Regions from separate parts of the Micromonospora sp. LOL_025 genome, predicted to be linked through region 2. Evidence: riboswitches for the same ligand, from Rfam matches in the RefSeq annotation. Region 2 holds a riboswitch; the other holds the start of a gene.

Region 1 (7,347 bases), on a different contig from region 2:
CCGTTCCCGGGCTGGGATCTGCCCGGGGTGGTGACCGCCGGCGGCGCCCAGGCCCTGCTCAAGGGCCAGGGGGTGACCTTCGCGCGGCGGATCGTGGTGGCGGGGACGGGACCGTTCCTGCTGCCGGTCGCGACCGGCCTCGCCGAGGCGGGCGGCACCGTCGTCGGCGTCTACGAGGCGAACGACCCGGCGGGGTACGCCCGCCACCTCCGTGCGGTCGCCGGGGCGGCCGGCAAGCTCGCCGAGGCCGGCCGGTACGGCTGGCGGATGCTCCGGCACACGGTGCCCTACCACCGCCGGACGGCGGTGGTGGCCGCGCACGGCACCGACCACGTGACCGGGGTGACCGTCGCCCCGGTCGGTCCCGGCGGCACCGTGCTGCCCGGCACCGGCACCGAGGTGGAGTGCGACGGCCTCGCGGTGGGCTTCGGGTTCACCCCGCAGGTGGAGTTGGCCGTGGCCCTGGGCTGCGCGACCCGGCTGGACTCCGACGGCAGCCTGGTGCTGGCCGTCGACGCGGCCCAGACGACCTCGGTGCCCGGGGTGTACGCCGCCGGTGAGGTCACCGGCGTCGGCGGTGCCGCCCTGGCGCTGGTGGAGGGGCAGTTGGCCGGGGGCGCCGCCGCGCTCTCTCTCGGCCGTCCGCCGCCCTGGTCGGCCCGTCGGCACGACCGCCTGCTGCGTGCCCGGCGTCGGCTGCGCCGGTTCGCGGCGGCGCTGCACGCGGTCCATCCCGTGCCGGCCGGCTGGCCGGACTGGTGCGCCGACGACACGCTCGTCTGCCGGTGCGAGGAGGTGCCCGCCGGAGCGGTCCGGCGGGCGGTGCGGGAGCTGTCCGCCACCGACGCCCGCGGCGCGAAGCTGCTGACCCGGGCCGGGATGGGCTGGTGCCAGGGGCGGGTCTGCGGCTACGCCACCGCCTGCCTGGCGGCGCGGGAGGCGGGCCGGACACCCGGAGCGGCCGACCTGGCGGGGTACGCGTCCCGTCCGCTGGCGCAGCCGGTCACGCTCGGCGAACTCGCCGCCGAGGAGTGAGAGTCACGCGGCGTCGCCGGTCACGTGGTGACCGGCGACGCTTTCCCGGAGCCGGGCCGGCCCGGCCGCTCGCGCGACCTGCGGGTGTGGTCGCCGCGCGAGCGCTGGCGGCCACACCCGTCCGGCGTGGCGCGGGTCCTCAGTACTGCGACCGCACGGTGACCCCGCTGAACGCCTGCTTGGCGTGCAGGCTCACGTAGTGGTAGCCGGGGGCCGGGTTGTTGATCGTGATCGTCTCACCGTTGCCGCTGGTGGCCGACCGCTGGGTGTACGTGCTCGTGGTGGCCCAACCGCTGCGGCTGTAGTAGAGGTCCGCGTCGCCGGTGCCACCGGACGAGGTGATCGTCAGGCTGGCGGTGCCGGCCGGAACTTGGAGGTAGAGGTAGTGCAGGTTGCCCGCGGTGGCCTGGAGGTTGCCGCGCTGACAGTTGCGGCCCAGCGTCCGCACGTCGCCGCCGGTGCACTCGGGCAGCGCGGCGGGGTCGCCGGTGACGGTGACGCTCCGGGAGGTCCTGGCGGTGGCGCCCTTGTCGTCGGTGACGGTGAGCGTGACCGTGTACGTGCCGGCGGCGCGGTAGGTCTTCGTGGGGTTGGTCGCCGTCGAGGTGGTGCCGTCGCCGAAGGCCCAGGACCGGGCGGCGATGCTGCCGTCGCCGTCGGTGGACTGGTCGGTGAAGGTGGCGCTCAGCCCGGTGGTGGTGGACGTGAACGCCGCGACCGGGGCCTGGTTCGCGGGCGGGTTGGTGGCGCCGCCGCAGTTGCCGGCCGAGCAGGCGTCCAGCCAGGCGTACCAGTCGGCGTCGTAGCGGCTGCCGATGGTGCCGGTCAACAGCGTGCGGGCGGCGTTCCAGTTGCCCGTGCGGTAGTGCCCGAGCAGCGTGGCGACGTCGCCAGGGTGCGACTGGAGCATGTACCGCACCGCCAGGTAGCCCCACCGGTAGACGCGGTTGGTGTCGTGGCTGTACGTGGTGTCGAAGAGCGTACGCAGCGGGTAGGTCTTCTTTCCGGCCTCGGTGATCGCGGCGCCGTAGGTCAGCTCCCGGTACGAGTACGACACGTACTCGGCGAAGCCCTCGATCCACCAGATGGTGGGGGTGGCGATGTTGTCGGTGAAGTCGCCGTACAGGTTGAAGCGACCGTCGAGGTAGTGGGTGTACTCGTGGTTGAGGTTCCAGATCTCGAAGGTGGGGCGCAGCCACTCCGCCTCGTAGGCGATGAAGCGCGGCTGGTTCCCGGCGACCGCCGGATCGCCTTCGAGGTACATGCCGCCGTTGTTCGTGTCGATGCCGAACATCGGCCCGCCGTACGTCTGGTAGTCGGCGCTGGAGTCGAAGACCACCACCTCGATGGTCGTGTTGCGGTCGTCGGCGACCGGACCCTTGTCCGCCGCCACCGAGTGGAAGTAGGCGTCCTGGTTGCGCATGCTCGCGCACGCCCAGTCGAGCTGGGTGGAGGTCATCTGCTGGGCGCGGACGCGGATGGTGCTGCCGCAGGCGAAGGTGACCGGCAGGATCGCCGCGGCCAGGCGCGCCTGGAGGTCGCAGGTGTCGTAGTAGGCGCAGTTCGCCCTGTCGTAGTAGTCGGTCATCTCCGCGACGCCGACCCAGAGGGTGGCGGTGGAGCCGGTCATCGCGCTCAGGTCGAGCAGGCCCCGGGCCAGCGGCCGTACCTTCGACCGCAGGGCGGTGTGCTGGAGGAAGCGGCCCAGTTCGCGGCCGGCGTTGGAGACCAGGTAGCCCCGGTCGGTGCCGAGCAGGGCCCGGTTGCCGGTGGCGAAGGCGTACAGCGTGTCCAGCAGGCTCGGATCGGCGGTGACGGCGCTGACGAACTCGGGCACCTGGTGACCCCGGAACAGCACGGTGTGGACGTTGTTGACGGCGTTGAGCATCCACGACGACGAGTCGTACGAGCTGTCGTAGCCGGTCAGCAGCCGCTTCACCACGTACAGGTAGCGGGCGTTCTCCTCCGCGCTGTCGATGAGCGTGACCGCCTCGGCCAGCACCTCGCCGTTGACGTCGTTGACGTCGCCGGAGCGGCTGTTGGCGAAGAACGTGTCCAGCCCGGCGCGGATGGCGGTGCGCAGCCCGGGGCCGTACGAGCCCACGGTGGCGGGGTGGTTCCACTGCACGTAGTACCCGGCCCGCAGGTACAGCACGAGCTGTGCGGTACCCGTGGCGTTGGTGCCGTCGTAGGAGGCAGCGTTGTCCCGCAGCCCGTACGCCACGCTGGTCATCTGCGCCTCGCGGAAGGCCTGGGAGGCGTCGCTTCCGGAGAGGCTGAACAGGGTGTTCACGCAGTCGGTGGTGGACGCCCTGATCTGCTGCACCAGGGCGCTGCCGGTCCGGCTCGTGAAGTCGCCGACCGCGCAGGGCGCGGCGGCCGCCCCGCGCATCGACGGGGCGTTGCGCCGCCCCCCGTCGTCGGGCCGGTCGTAGTCGCGGCGCAGCTCCGCACGGGACGAGGGAAGCGGGGCCCGCTCGCTCAGCGGCAGCGGTGCCCGCCGGACGTGGGCGTCACCGGCGCCGGAGCCGAGGCCGGCGTCGCTCGGGGCGGCGCCGGTCGGCCTGGGCGGTGGCGCCGCGTGCGCGGTGCCGGAGGAGGTTATCGGGGTCAGCCCGAGCGCCAGCACCAGTGCGAGCGGGACGGCGGGCCAGCCGCGTCGGTTTCGTGTTCTCGTGATTCTCACGGGTCGCCTCCTGGCGTTCGTGGTCCGGCCGGGTAGCCGGCAGGTGGTGGCGGTGCGGAGTGGCTGCGGCGTCGATTCCCGTCGATCGGTTGGGGCCGCGCTGTGGGTGGCCAGTACAATGGCACACATCACACATCGAGTAAAGAAATCGCCGACGATCGATATAAGTGACGATCTGACTACGGTGCGTTGCCGTTGACAGCCGCTCGACCGGTCGCCTACGGTCTGCGGGCAACCTACAACTACATAGACGCCGTTCGAACCCGCGCGGGAGAGATCCCGACCGTCCGTCGGGGCGCCGAAGGAGCAAACTCCCAAGAAACTCTCAGGCCCCGTTACCGCTCGGGTGAGGCGAACTCTGGAAAGCAGACGATCAGTCGTCTCACCCACGGTGCAAGCCGCCAACCGGCGGTGAAGCTCTCAGGTCGATGACAGAGCGGGAGGCAACCGACCGTACGACGCGACCGCGTCGGAACGAGGGAGGCCTCCGTGCATCAGAGTCCGACGACCCTGCTCCACCCACCCCTGCACGCCGTGCACGCCGAACTCGGCGCCCGGTTCACCGGCTTCGCCGGCTGGTCGGTGCCGCTGCGCTACGGCAGCGAGACCGCGGAGCACCGCGCGGTACGCGAACGCGCCGGCCTCTTCGACCTCAGCCACATGGGGCAGCTCGAGGTGTCCGGGCCGCACGCCGCGGCGGCGCTGGACCATGCGCTGGTCGGGCACCTGTCGGCGGTGCCGGTCGGCGGCGCCCGCTACACCATGCTCTGCGACGGGACCGGCGGCGTGCTCGACGACCTGGTCGCCTACCGGCTCGCCGCCGACCGGTACCTGCTGGTGACCAACGCCGTCAACACCCGCACCGCGCTGGCCGCGTTGCACCTGCGCTGCGCCGGACACGCGGCGACCGTCGCCGACCACACCGCCGAGCGGGCCATCATCGCCGTGCAGGGCCCGCGTGCCGCCGACACGGTGCGGGCCGTGGTCGGCGCGGAGCCGACCCGACTCCGCTACTACACCGCCACCGCCGTGGACGTCGGCGGGCGGCCGGCGATCGTCGCCCGCACCGGATACACCGGCGAGGACGGGTTCGAGTTCTTCCTCCGCGCCTCGGACGCGGAAGACGTCTGGCGCGCGCTGCTCGCCGCCGGCGCCGGGCACGGGCTGACGCCGGCCGGGCTGGCCTGCCGGGACACGCTGCGCATCGAGGCCGGAATGCCGCTGTACGGGTGCGAGCTGCACCGGGGCGTCACCCCCTTCGAGGCGGGCCTGGGACGGGTGGTGTCCTTCACCAAGCCGGGCGACTTCGTCGGCCGGGCCGCGTTGGCCGAGCGCCGGGACGCCGGGGCCGCCACCGTCCTCGTGGGACTGACCGGAACCGGGCGACGCGTGCCGAGGACCGGCCATCCGGTGGTCGCGCTGGCAGACGGCGTACCGGCGCGACCCGTCGGCGTGGTCACCAGCGGCGCGCTGTCACCGACGCTCGACCGGCCCGTCGCGATGGCTCACGTCCACGCCGACGCGATCGAGGCCCGGTCCCGGCTGGGCGTCGTCGTCCGAGGAACCACCGAGCCGGTGCGGACCACCCCGCTGCCGTTCTACCGCCGTCCGCGCTGACGCGGCCCCCGACCCATCCCCCCAGGAGTGACGACCATGGACGTACCCGCGCGTCTGCGCTACAGCCGCAACCACGAATGGATCGACGACACGGCGGAACCGGCGGCCGTGGGCATCACCGCGTTCGCCGCCGCCGCCCTCGGCGACATCATCTACGCCGAACTGCCCGAGCCGGGCACCCACCTGAGCGCGGGCGAGGTCTGCGGCGAGGTGGAGTCCACCAAGTCGGTGGCCGAGCTGTACATGCCGGTGAGCGGCGAGATCGTCGCCACCAACGAGGCGGTCGTCACCGACCCGGACCTGATCGGCACCGACCCGTACGGGGCGGGCTGGCTGGTGCGGGTGCGCCTGACCGACGCGCCGGCGCTGATGACCGCCGACGAGTACCGCGCCTACCTGGCCGACGCCGACGCGGCGGGTGCGGCATGAGCCTGCTCGACCGTGAACTGATCGACGTCGACCCGGAGATCGCCGACGCGGTCGCCGCCGAGCTGGACCGGCAGCGGCGGACCCTCGGCATGATCGCCTCGGAGAATCACGCGCCCCGGGCGGTCCTGCAGGCGCAGGGCTCGGTCCTCACCAACAAGTACGCCGAGGGCTACCCCGGCCGGCGGTACTACGGCGGCTGCGAGCACGTCGACACCGTCGAGCGCCTGGCGATCGAGCGGGCGAGGCGGCTCTTCGGCGCCGCGTACGCCAACGTGCAACCGCACTCCGGCAGCCAGGCCAACACCGCGGTGATGGCGGCTCTGCTCGACCCCGGGGACACCATCCTGGGCCTCGACCTCGCGCACGGCGGCCACCTGACCCACGGCATGCGGATCAACTTCTCGGGCCGGCTGTACCGGGCGGTGGGCTACCGGGTGGACGCCGAGAGCCTCCTCGTCGACATGGACGCCGTCGAGCGGCTGGCGCACGAGCACCGACCGAAGATGCTGGTGGCGGGCTGGTCGGCGTACCCGAGGACCCTGGACTTCGCGCGGTTCCGCCGCATCGCCGACGCCGTCGGCGCGTACCTGCTGGTCGACATGGCGCACTTCGCCGGGCTGGTCGCCGCCGGGCTGCACCCCAACCCGGTGCCGCACGCCCACGTGGTCACCCTGACCACCCACAAGACGCTCGGTGGCCCGCGTGGCGGCGCCATCCTCAGCGCGGACACCGACCTGGCCCGGCGTCTCGACTCGGCGGTCTTCCCCGGCCAGCAGGGCGGCCCGCTGGAACACGCCGTCGCAGGCAAGGCGGTGGCGTTCCGCATCGCCGCCGGCGAGGAGTTCCGCGACCAGCAACGCCGCGCCCTGCGCGGAGCGCGGATCGTCGCCGGGCGCCTGTGCGCCGCCGACGCGCACGACGTCGGCATCCGGGTGGTCGGCGGCGGCACCGACGTGCACCTGGTGCTGGTCGACCTGCGCGCGGCGAAGCTGGACGGCCTCCAGGCGGAGCGGCTGCTCCAGAGCATCGACATCACCGTCAACCGCAACGCCGTACCGTTCGACCCCCTTCCGCCGATGGTGACCTCGGGACTGCGGATCGGCACGCCGGGGCTGGCCACCCGGGGCTTCGACGACGCCGACTTCGCCGAGGTCGCCGACATCGTCGCCACCGCGTTGACGACGGCCGAGGTCGGCGAGGAACTGCGGGCGCGGGTCCGCCACCTCGCCGACCGGCACCCGCTCTACGCGGACCCCACGGCCCGCCCGTGAACCATCCGCCGGGGGCGCGTGCGGGCACCGCGCTCCCGGCGGCACCAACCCCGCCCGCCGCCGTCGGGCGACGGCACCGGGATTCGGCTCTCCGGAAAGGCGCTCCATGCCGAACAAGCTCCTGCTCCTGGCCGCGGAGAACGACCGCATCCGCGCACTGGTCTCGCGATCGTCCCTGACCCGAGGGATCGTCCACCGCTTCGTCGCGGGCGAGGAGGATCCTGAGGTGGTCGGCGTGGCTCGCCGCCTCGCCGGGGTGGGCCTCCAGGTCACGATCGACCACCTCGGCGAGGGGACGACGGCGCTCGC
Region 2 (7,347 bases):
GGTCGCACCACCGGCGTACGGCGAACAGCTCGTCGACGCGGACGCTGCCGGTGCGGGCGACGCGGGCCAGGTCGTTGCGTTCCAGATCGACGATCATCACGTGCTCGGCGCGTTCCTTGGCCGAGGCGAGCAACTCGGCGCGGCCGACGGCGGTGGCCGGCCGGGTGCCCTTGATCGGCCTGGTGATCAACCGGCCGTCGGCCAGCTCCACCAGGGTCTCGGGGCTGGCGCAGCCGATCGCCCAGCCCGCCCCGGCGAGGGTGCCGCCGTAGCGGGCACCGGGCAGCGCGGCGAGCCGGCGCAGGGCCGGCAGCGGGTCGCCGGTGTAGCGGGCGGCGGCGTGACCGACGAGGTTGACCTGGTAGACGTCGCCGCGACCGATCGCCGCGCGGACCGCCGTCACGGCGTCGGCGTGCTGGCGGGGCGTCCAGCTCTCGGTCCAGTCGCCGCGCCACCAGTGCGTGCCGGGTGCCGCGCCGGGTCGCGGCGCGGCCGGTGCGTGGCCGTAGACGACCACGGCGACCTCCGGCAGCGCGGGGACGGGGTTGGCCGCGCCGGCGGGCGCGCCGACGAGGGCCGCGCCGGCGGCGGCGGAGACGTAGAGGGCGGCCCCGCACACCCCGCCCGGGTCGTGGCGCCCGGCGGGGCGGGCCAGCTCGTGCAGCGGCAGGCCGTGCGCGGCGAGGAACTCCTCGGCCCGCGCCGCCGGGTCCCCGCCGTCGGCGGGCCACCACTGCCACCGGGCCCGCTCGACGAGCGTACGGCGGCAGCCGGCCGGCGCCCCCGGCGTATCGACCCCTAACCCTGGGAGCGTTTCCACGCCGTCCGGCCCATCATCCCTCATCCGTTCAGTGGATTTCGGAGAATCCACGCGCATACCTGCTCGATGCGGGCCGGTTTCGCTTGGTACTGTGCGTCACTGGTCATGTGAACCATGACACAGTGCCCCCACAGTCCGGAGATCCCGATGTGCCAGCACCAACCCACCTGCCCCTCCGCCGAAGCGACCGACCGGGAAGCCGCCCGCGTCCTCGCCTGCTTCCCTGAGCAGGGCTGGAGCCTGCTCTGCAACGGTGTCATCGTCTTCGAGGACACCGGCGAACTCCTCCCCGACGGCAGCAGCATCGCCCCGCACCGCGGCCCGGCCCGACACGCCCTCGTCGCCTGACCCTGTCACGCTGCGTCACGCATTCCAGACACGTCGATCAAGGCTAGTCCCCCGGTCGGGACACCCCCCGCCCAGGTCGGCGCACCCGCCGGGGCGGCACCACGACCGCCCCGGCGTCACGCCTCGTCAGCTCTCGAACGCCTCCGGCGCCGGGCAGGAACACACCAGGTTCCGGTCGCCGTACGCGCCGTCGATGCGTCGCACCGGCGGCCAGTACTTCCCGGCCCGCTGCACCCCGGCCGGGTACGCGCCCACCGACCGCGGGTACGGGTGCGGCCACTCGTCCGCAGACACCATCGCCGCGGTGTGCGGGGCGTTGGCGAGGGGGTTGTCGCCAGCCGGCCACTCCCCCGAGGCCACCCTGTCGATCTCCGCCCGGATGGCGATCATCGCGTCGCAGAACCGGTCCAGCTCGGCCAGGTCCTCGCTCTCGGTGGGCTCCACCATCAGCGTCCCCGCCACCGGGAACGACATCGTCGGCGCGTGGAACCCGTAGTCGATCAGCCGCTTCGCCACGTCGTCCACGCTCACCCCGGTCGCCTTCGTCAGCGGCCGCAGGTCCAGGATGCACTCGTGCGCCACCAGGCCCTTGTTGCCCGCGTACAGCACCGGAAAGTGCCCGCGCAGCCGCGCCGCCACGTAGTTCGCCGCCAGCACCGCCACGCCGGTGGCCCGCACCAGCCCCGCCGCGCCCATCATCCGCAGGTACGCCCACGGGATCGGCAGGATCCCCGCCGACCCGTGGCGGGCCGCCGAGATCGCCGGCCGGCCGTCGACGTGCACGCCCAGCGGGTCACCCGGCAGGAACGGCGCCAGGTGCGCCCGCACCGCCACCGGGCCCACCCCCGGACCGCCGCCGCCGTGCGGAATGCAGAACGTCTTGTGCAGGTTCAGGTGCGACACGTCCGCCCCGAACTTCCCCGGCTTGGCGAACCCGACCAGCGCGTTGAGGTTCGCCCCGTCGACGTACACCTGACCGCCGGCGTCGTGGACCTTCGCACACAGCGACGCGATGCCCGTCTCGTACACCCCGTGCGTCGACGGGTACGTCACCATGATCGCCGCGAGGGCGTCCCGATGCTTGTCGATCTTCGCGTCGAGGTCCACCAGGTCGATGTTGCCCCCGTCGTCGCAGCCCACCACGACGACCCGCATGCCGGCCATCACCGCGCTGGCGGCGTTGGTGCCGTGCGCCGACGACGGAATCAGACAGACGTCCCGGTGCGCCTCGCCCCGCTGCCGGTGGTACGCCCGGATCGCCAGCAGACCCGCCAGCTCACCCTGCGAACCGGCGTTGGGCTGCACGCTGACCGCGTCGTAGCCGGTCACCTCCGCCAGCCACCCCTCCAACTGGGAGATCATCTCCCGGTATCCGGCGGTCTGCGCGTCCGGCGCCAACGGGTGGATGTGGGCGAACTCCGGCCAGCTCACCGGCTCCATCTCGGTGGTGGCGTTGAGCTTCATCGTGCACGACCCGAGCGGGATCATCCCCCGGTCCAGGGCGTAGTCGAAGTCCGACAGCCGCCGCAGGTAGCGCAGCATCGCCGTCTCCGAGTGGTGACTGCGGAACACCGCGTGGGTGAGGAACTCCGACGTGCGGGCCAGCGCCGCCGGCAACGCACCCTCGACCGGCGCGTCCCCCACGGCCACCGGCCCACCGGCCACGGTGGCCCCGAACGCGTCGCACACCTTCCGCAGGTGCGCGACGGTGGTCGTCTCGTCGCAGGACACCCCCACGTGCTCGGCGTCGACCAGCCGCAGGTTCACGCCCCGGGCGGCGGCGTCGGCGACGACCGCCTCGGCGCCACCGGGCACCCGCACCAGGACGGTGTCGAAGAACGCCTCGTGCACCACCTCGACGCCGTCCACACCCCGCAGCGCCACCGCCAACCGCACCGCCATGTCGTGGGCACGGCGGGCGATCTCCCGCAGCCCGTCCGGACCGTGGTAGACGGCGTACATGCCGGCCATCACCGCCAGCAGCACCTGCGCGGTGCAGATGTTGCTGGTCGCCTTCTCCCGCCGGATGTGCTGCTCCCGGGTCTGCAACGCCAACCGGTACGCCGGGTTGCCGTCCGCGTCGCGCGACACCCCCACCAGCCGGCCGGGAAGCATCCGCTCCAGCCCCGCCCGCACCGCCAGGTAGCCGGCGTGCGGCCCACCGAAGCCCATCGGCACGCCGAACCGCTGGGTGGTGCCGGCGGCGATGTCGGCGCCGATCTCCCCCGGCGCCCGCAGCAGCGTCAGGGCCAGCAGGTCCGCCGCCACGGTGACCAACGCCCCGACGGCGTGCGCCGCCTCGACCAGACCCGCCTGGTCACGCACCGCCCCAGACGCCCCCGGATACTGCAGGTGCAGCCCGAAGAACTCCGCCGGCAACTCGTCGCGCGCGGTGTCGACGATCCGCACGTCGATGCCGAGCGGCTCGGCCCGGCTGGTGATCACCGCGATGGTCTGCGGCAGGGTGTCGGCGTCGACCACGTACACCGGGCTCCTGCTCTTCGACGCGCGGCGCGCGAGCGTCATCGCCTCGGCCGCGGCGGTGCTCTCGTCGAGCATCGACGCGTTCGCCGTGGCCAGCCCGGTCAGGTCGGTGACCATGGTCTGGAAGTTCAGCAGCGCCTCCAGCCGCCCCTGGCTGATCTCCGGCTGGTACGGCGTGTACGCGGTGTACCAGGCCGGGTCCTCCAGCACGTTGCGGCGGATCACCGCCGGGGTGTGCGTGCCGTGGTAGCCCAACCCGATCATCGACACCACGACCGTGTTGCGGGCCGCCAGGGCCCGCAGCTCGGCGAGGGCGTCGTGCTCGCTGGCCGGCTCCGGCAGGTCCAGGGTGCCGTGCCAGCGGATCACCTCGGGAATCGCCGCGTCCATCAGCTCGTCGACCGAGCCGTAGCCGACGGCCTCCAACATCCGGCGCTCGTCGTCCGGATCGGGGCCGATGTGGCGGGCGGCGAACTGCTCTACGGTCATGGGCGGCGCTCCCGGGGGGCGAGGTCGACAGGTCGGCCTCCCCCTCTGTCGCGCCCGCGAGGCGCTCCACAGTGCCTGCCCACGAGGTCCTTTTGCCTGAGAGGTTCCGGGGAGGATTTGCCCCTTCGGCGCCGCCCTGGGTGTTGCTGGGCGGTCTCTCCCACGTGGGTGCTGCCGGCATGGTCAACGCTACCAGCGCCGGATCACCCACCGGAGGTCGTACCCCCGCGGGGCGGGCGACGGTGCGTCGCCCGCCAGCTCCCCGCCCCCGCCGGGACCGCTACCTGCCGACGCCCGTCAGCGCCGTCGGCACCACGGCGGCGTCGCCGGCCGTCCGGTCGGCCAGCGCCGGCAGCAGCCGCCCCAGCGGCGCGTCGACGGTCAACGCCGCGTACCCGTCGCCCCGCGTCGGCCCCTGGTTGACGATCACCACCGGAATGCCCAGCTTCGCCGCGCGTACCACGAACCGGCGACCCGACATCACCGTCAACGACGAACCCAGCACCAGCAGCAGCCGCGCCCGCGCCACCAGCGCGAAACAGCGGGCCACCCGGGCCGCCGGCACCGTCTCCCCGAAGAACACCACGTCCGGCTTCAGCATGCCGCCCCGGCAGAACGTGCAGTCGACCGTACGGAAGCCGGCCACCTCGTCGTCGGCGAGATCCACGTCACCGTCCGGGTTGACCGCCGCGACGCGCGCGTCGAAGTCCGGGTTCGCCTCCCGCAGCCGCCGGTCCAGCTCCTCGCGCGAGGTCTGGTTGCCGCAGCCCAGGCACACCACCTCGTCGAGGCGGCCGTGCAGCTCCACCACCTGCGGGCTGCCCGCCGCGGTGTGCAGCCCGTCCACGTTCTGCGTGATGATCCCCTCGACCAGCCCGCCGCGTTGCAGCCGCGCCACCGCCCGGTGCCCCTCGTTCGGGACCGCCCGCGCGATCGTGCGCCACCCCAGGTGGCTGCGCGCCCAGTAGCGCCGCCGCGCCTGCGCGTCGCGCGTGAACGCCTGGTACGTCATCGGGGTGTGCCGCCGCGCCGCGCCACTGGGCCCCCGGTAGTCCGGGATGCCCGACTCGGTGGACAGCCCCGCCCCGCTCAACACCACGACACCACCGCCGGCCACCAGGCCGGCCAGCGCGTCGACCGTCTCCGTCACCCGTCCATGCTGCCTCAGGCGACCACCCTCCGGCGAACGCCCGGCGCCCGTCGACCGGCCACGCCGTGGCCCGACGGCGGCTAGGTTGGCGGTATGCGCGTCGTCATCGCCGGAGGACACGGCAAGATCGCCCAGCTGACCCACCGCGAACTCGCCGGGCGCGGCGACACCGCCGTCGGCCTGATCCGCAACCCCGACCACGCCGCCGCGCTGCGTGCCGCCGGCGCCCAGCCCGTCGTGGCCGACCTCGAGCACGTCGGCGTCGACGAACTCGCCGCGCACCTGCGGGGCGCCGACGCCGTCCTCTTCGCCGCCGGCGCCGGCCCCGGCAGCGGCGCCGACCGCAAGGACACCGTCGACCGGGCGGGCGCCGTCCTGCTCGCCGACGCCGCGCAACGCGCCGACGTGCGCCGCTACCTGCTGGTGTCCTCGGTGGGCGTCGACGACGCACCACCCGCCGGCACCGACGAGGTGTTCGCGGCGTACCTGCGGGCCAAGAAGGCCGCCGAGGACGACCTGACCGGCCGCGACCTCGACTGGACGATCCTGCGACCCGGCCGGCTCACCGACGACGCGCCCACCGGGCGGATCACCCTCGCCCGACACGCCCCCTCGGGCGCCGTGACCCGCAGCGACGTCGCCCGGGTGCTGGTCGCCCTGCTCTACCACCCGCACACCGCCGGCGCGATCCTGGAAGTCGTCGGCGGCGACACCCCCATCGCCGACGCCGTCGCCGCCGTCGAGCGGCGCTGACCCCGGCGGCGACGCGACGGCGCTACTCCCCGAGCACGGCACGCAGGTGCGCGCCGAATCCGCGCCCGCGGACCCACCCCCGGCCGGTCCGGCGCGAACACCGTCATCACCGACTGGATCCGCCCGCCGTTGTCCGCCGACGCCAGATGCCGCGCAACTCCCGCGCGATCCCCGCCACCGTCGTCACCCCACGGCGGTCGCGGACCCTCAACCCGGCCCACCGGACCCGCCCCACGCAGCGCGCCGACTGCCGCCACGCCACCTCGCGCCGTGCACCAACTCGTCGCCGGTGTGCCGGTACGTGCCGGTCACACCGGGCATCGACGCGATCCGCAACCGTCACCGGGGAGAAGGGCGGTCCACCCGTGACGACGATCGTGCGACCTCTCAGCCGGCCCGGCGCCGCGCCCGACGCGCCGCCAACTCGTCACCCACCGGCTCCGCCGCCACCTGCGGCTCCACCGACGTCGCCGGCTCCGACGGCAGATGCGACAGAGAACCCTGGATCTCCTTGAACGCCCCGCCGATCGCGATACCGAACACACCCTGGCCACCCTGCAACAGGTCGACCACCTCCTCCGGCGACCGGCACTCGTACACGGTCGTGCCGTCGGAGATCAACGTGATGCCCGCCAGGTCCTCCGCCCCACGGGAGCGCAGCGCCTCGATCGCCTTCCGGATGTTCTGCAACGACACCCCGGCGTCCAGCAGCCGCTTCACCACCTTCAGGACCACCAAGTCCCGGAACGAATACAACCGCTGCGTGCCCGAACCCGAAGCGTCACGCACACTCGGCACCACCAACCCCGTACGGGCCCAGTAGTCCAACTGCCGGTAACTGATCCCCACCGCGTGGCAGGCCGTCACGCCCCGATACCCCACGGCACCGTCACCCTCGGTCGCCCACCCCGGCGGCGCCACACCCGGCTCGTCCAGCTCCGTACCCGGATCGGAATCTCGCGGCTCGTGCATCCGGACAACCTCCCCGCCAGTGCGGTGACACGTCGTTTCCGGGACGTGCACCCCTCGACACGGCAACCCTATAGCCGCCTTGAGGAATTGCCCCGCAGGAGCCGCCGCGACACGCCGCGACACGACAACGAAGATCACCCACAGCACCGGGACATCACCGAACGTGACATCCCGCAGAAGACCGGACTCAGCCGGCGAAGTCCTCCGGACGCACCTGGTCCAGGAACTCGCGGAACTTCTCCACCTCGTCCTCCTGCTCGTCCGGGATCACGATCCCCGCCTCGCTGAGGACCTCCTCCGCACAACGAATCGGCGCACCGACCCGCAACGC

What was found. Region 2 has a riboswitch for glycine ahead of gcvP (aminomethyl-transferring glycine dehydrogenase). Riboswitches for the same ligand answer to the same signal wherever they lie in the genome.
Region 1: linked by a shared signal. The riboswitch ahead of gcvT (glycine cleavage system aminomethyltransferase GcvT) and the one ahead of gcvP (aminomethyl-transferring glycine dehydrogenase) in region 2 are both predicted to bind glycine.

What each region holds. Positions count from the first base shown of each region.
Region 1 covers NZ_JBHMIR010000049.1:847-8,193, reverse strand. Annotated here, with positions in the region: gene ACFHW0_RS30295 (NAD(P)/FAD-dependent oxidoreductase) at 1-1,035, shown strand, start outside; gene ACFHW0_RS30290 (collagenase) at 1,175-3,721, opposite strand; glycine riboswitch at 3,980-4,072, shown strand; gene gcvT (glycine cleavage system aminomethyltransferase GcvT) at 4,211-5,338, shown strand; gene gcvH (glycine cleavage system protein GcvH) at 5,375-5,767, shown strand; gene glyA (serine hydroxymethyltransferase) at 5,764-7,038, shown strand; gene ACFHW0_RS30270 (proline dehydrogenase family protein) at 7,145-7,347, shown strand, end outside.
Region 2 covers NZ_JBHMIR010000016.1:18,165-25,511, reverse strand. Annotated here, with positions in the region: gene ACFHW0_RS19810 (chorismate-binding protein) at 1-871, opposite strand, end outside; gene ACFHW0_RS19805 (DUF5999 family protein) at 968-1,168, shown strand; gene gcvP (aminomethyl-transferring glycine dehydrogenase) at 1,295-4,141, opposite strand; glycine riboswitch at 4,216-4,314, opposite strand; gene ACFHW0_RS19795 (NAD-dependent protein deacetylase) at 4,422-5,291, opposite strand; gene ACFHW0_RS19790 (SDR family oxidoreductase) at 5,385-6,044, shown strand; partial or broken gene ACFHW0_RS19785 (nitric oxide synthase oxygenase) at 6,101-6,353, opposite strand; gene ACFHW0_RS19780 (MerR family transcriptional regulator) at 6,432-7,016, opposite strand; gene ACFHW0_RS19775 (bifunctional nuclease family protein) at 7,204-7,347, opposite strand, start outside.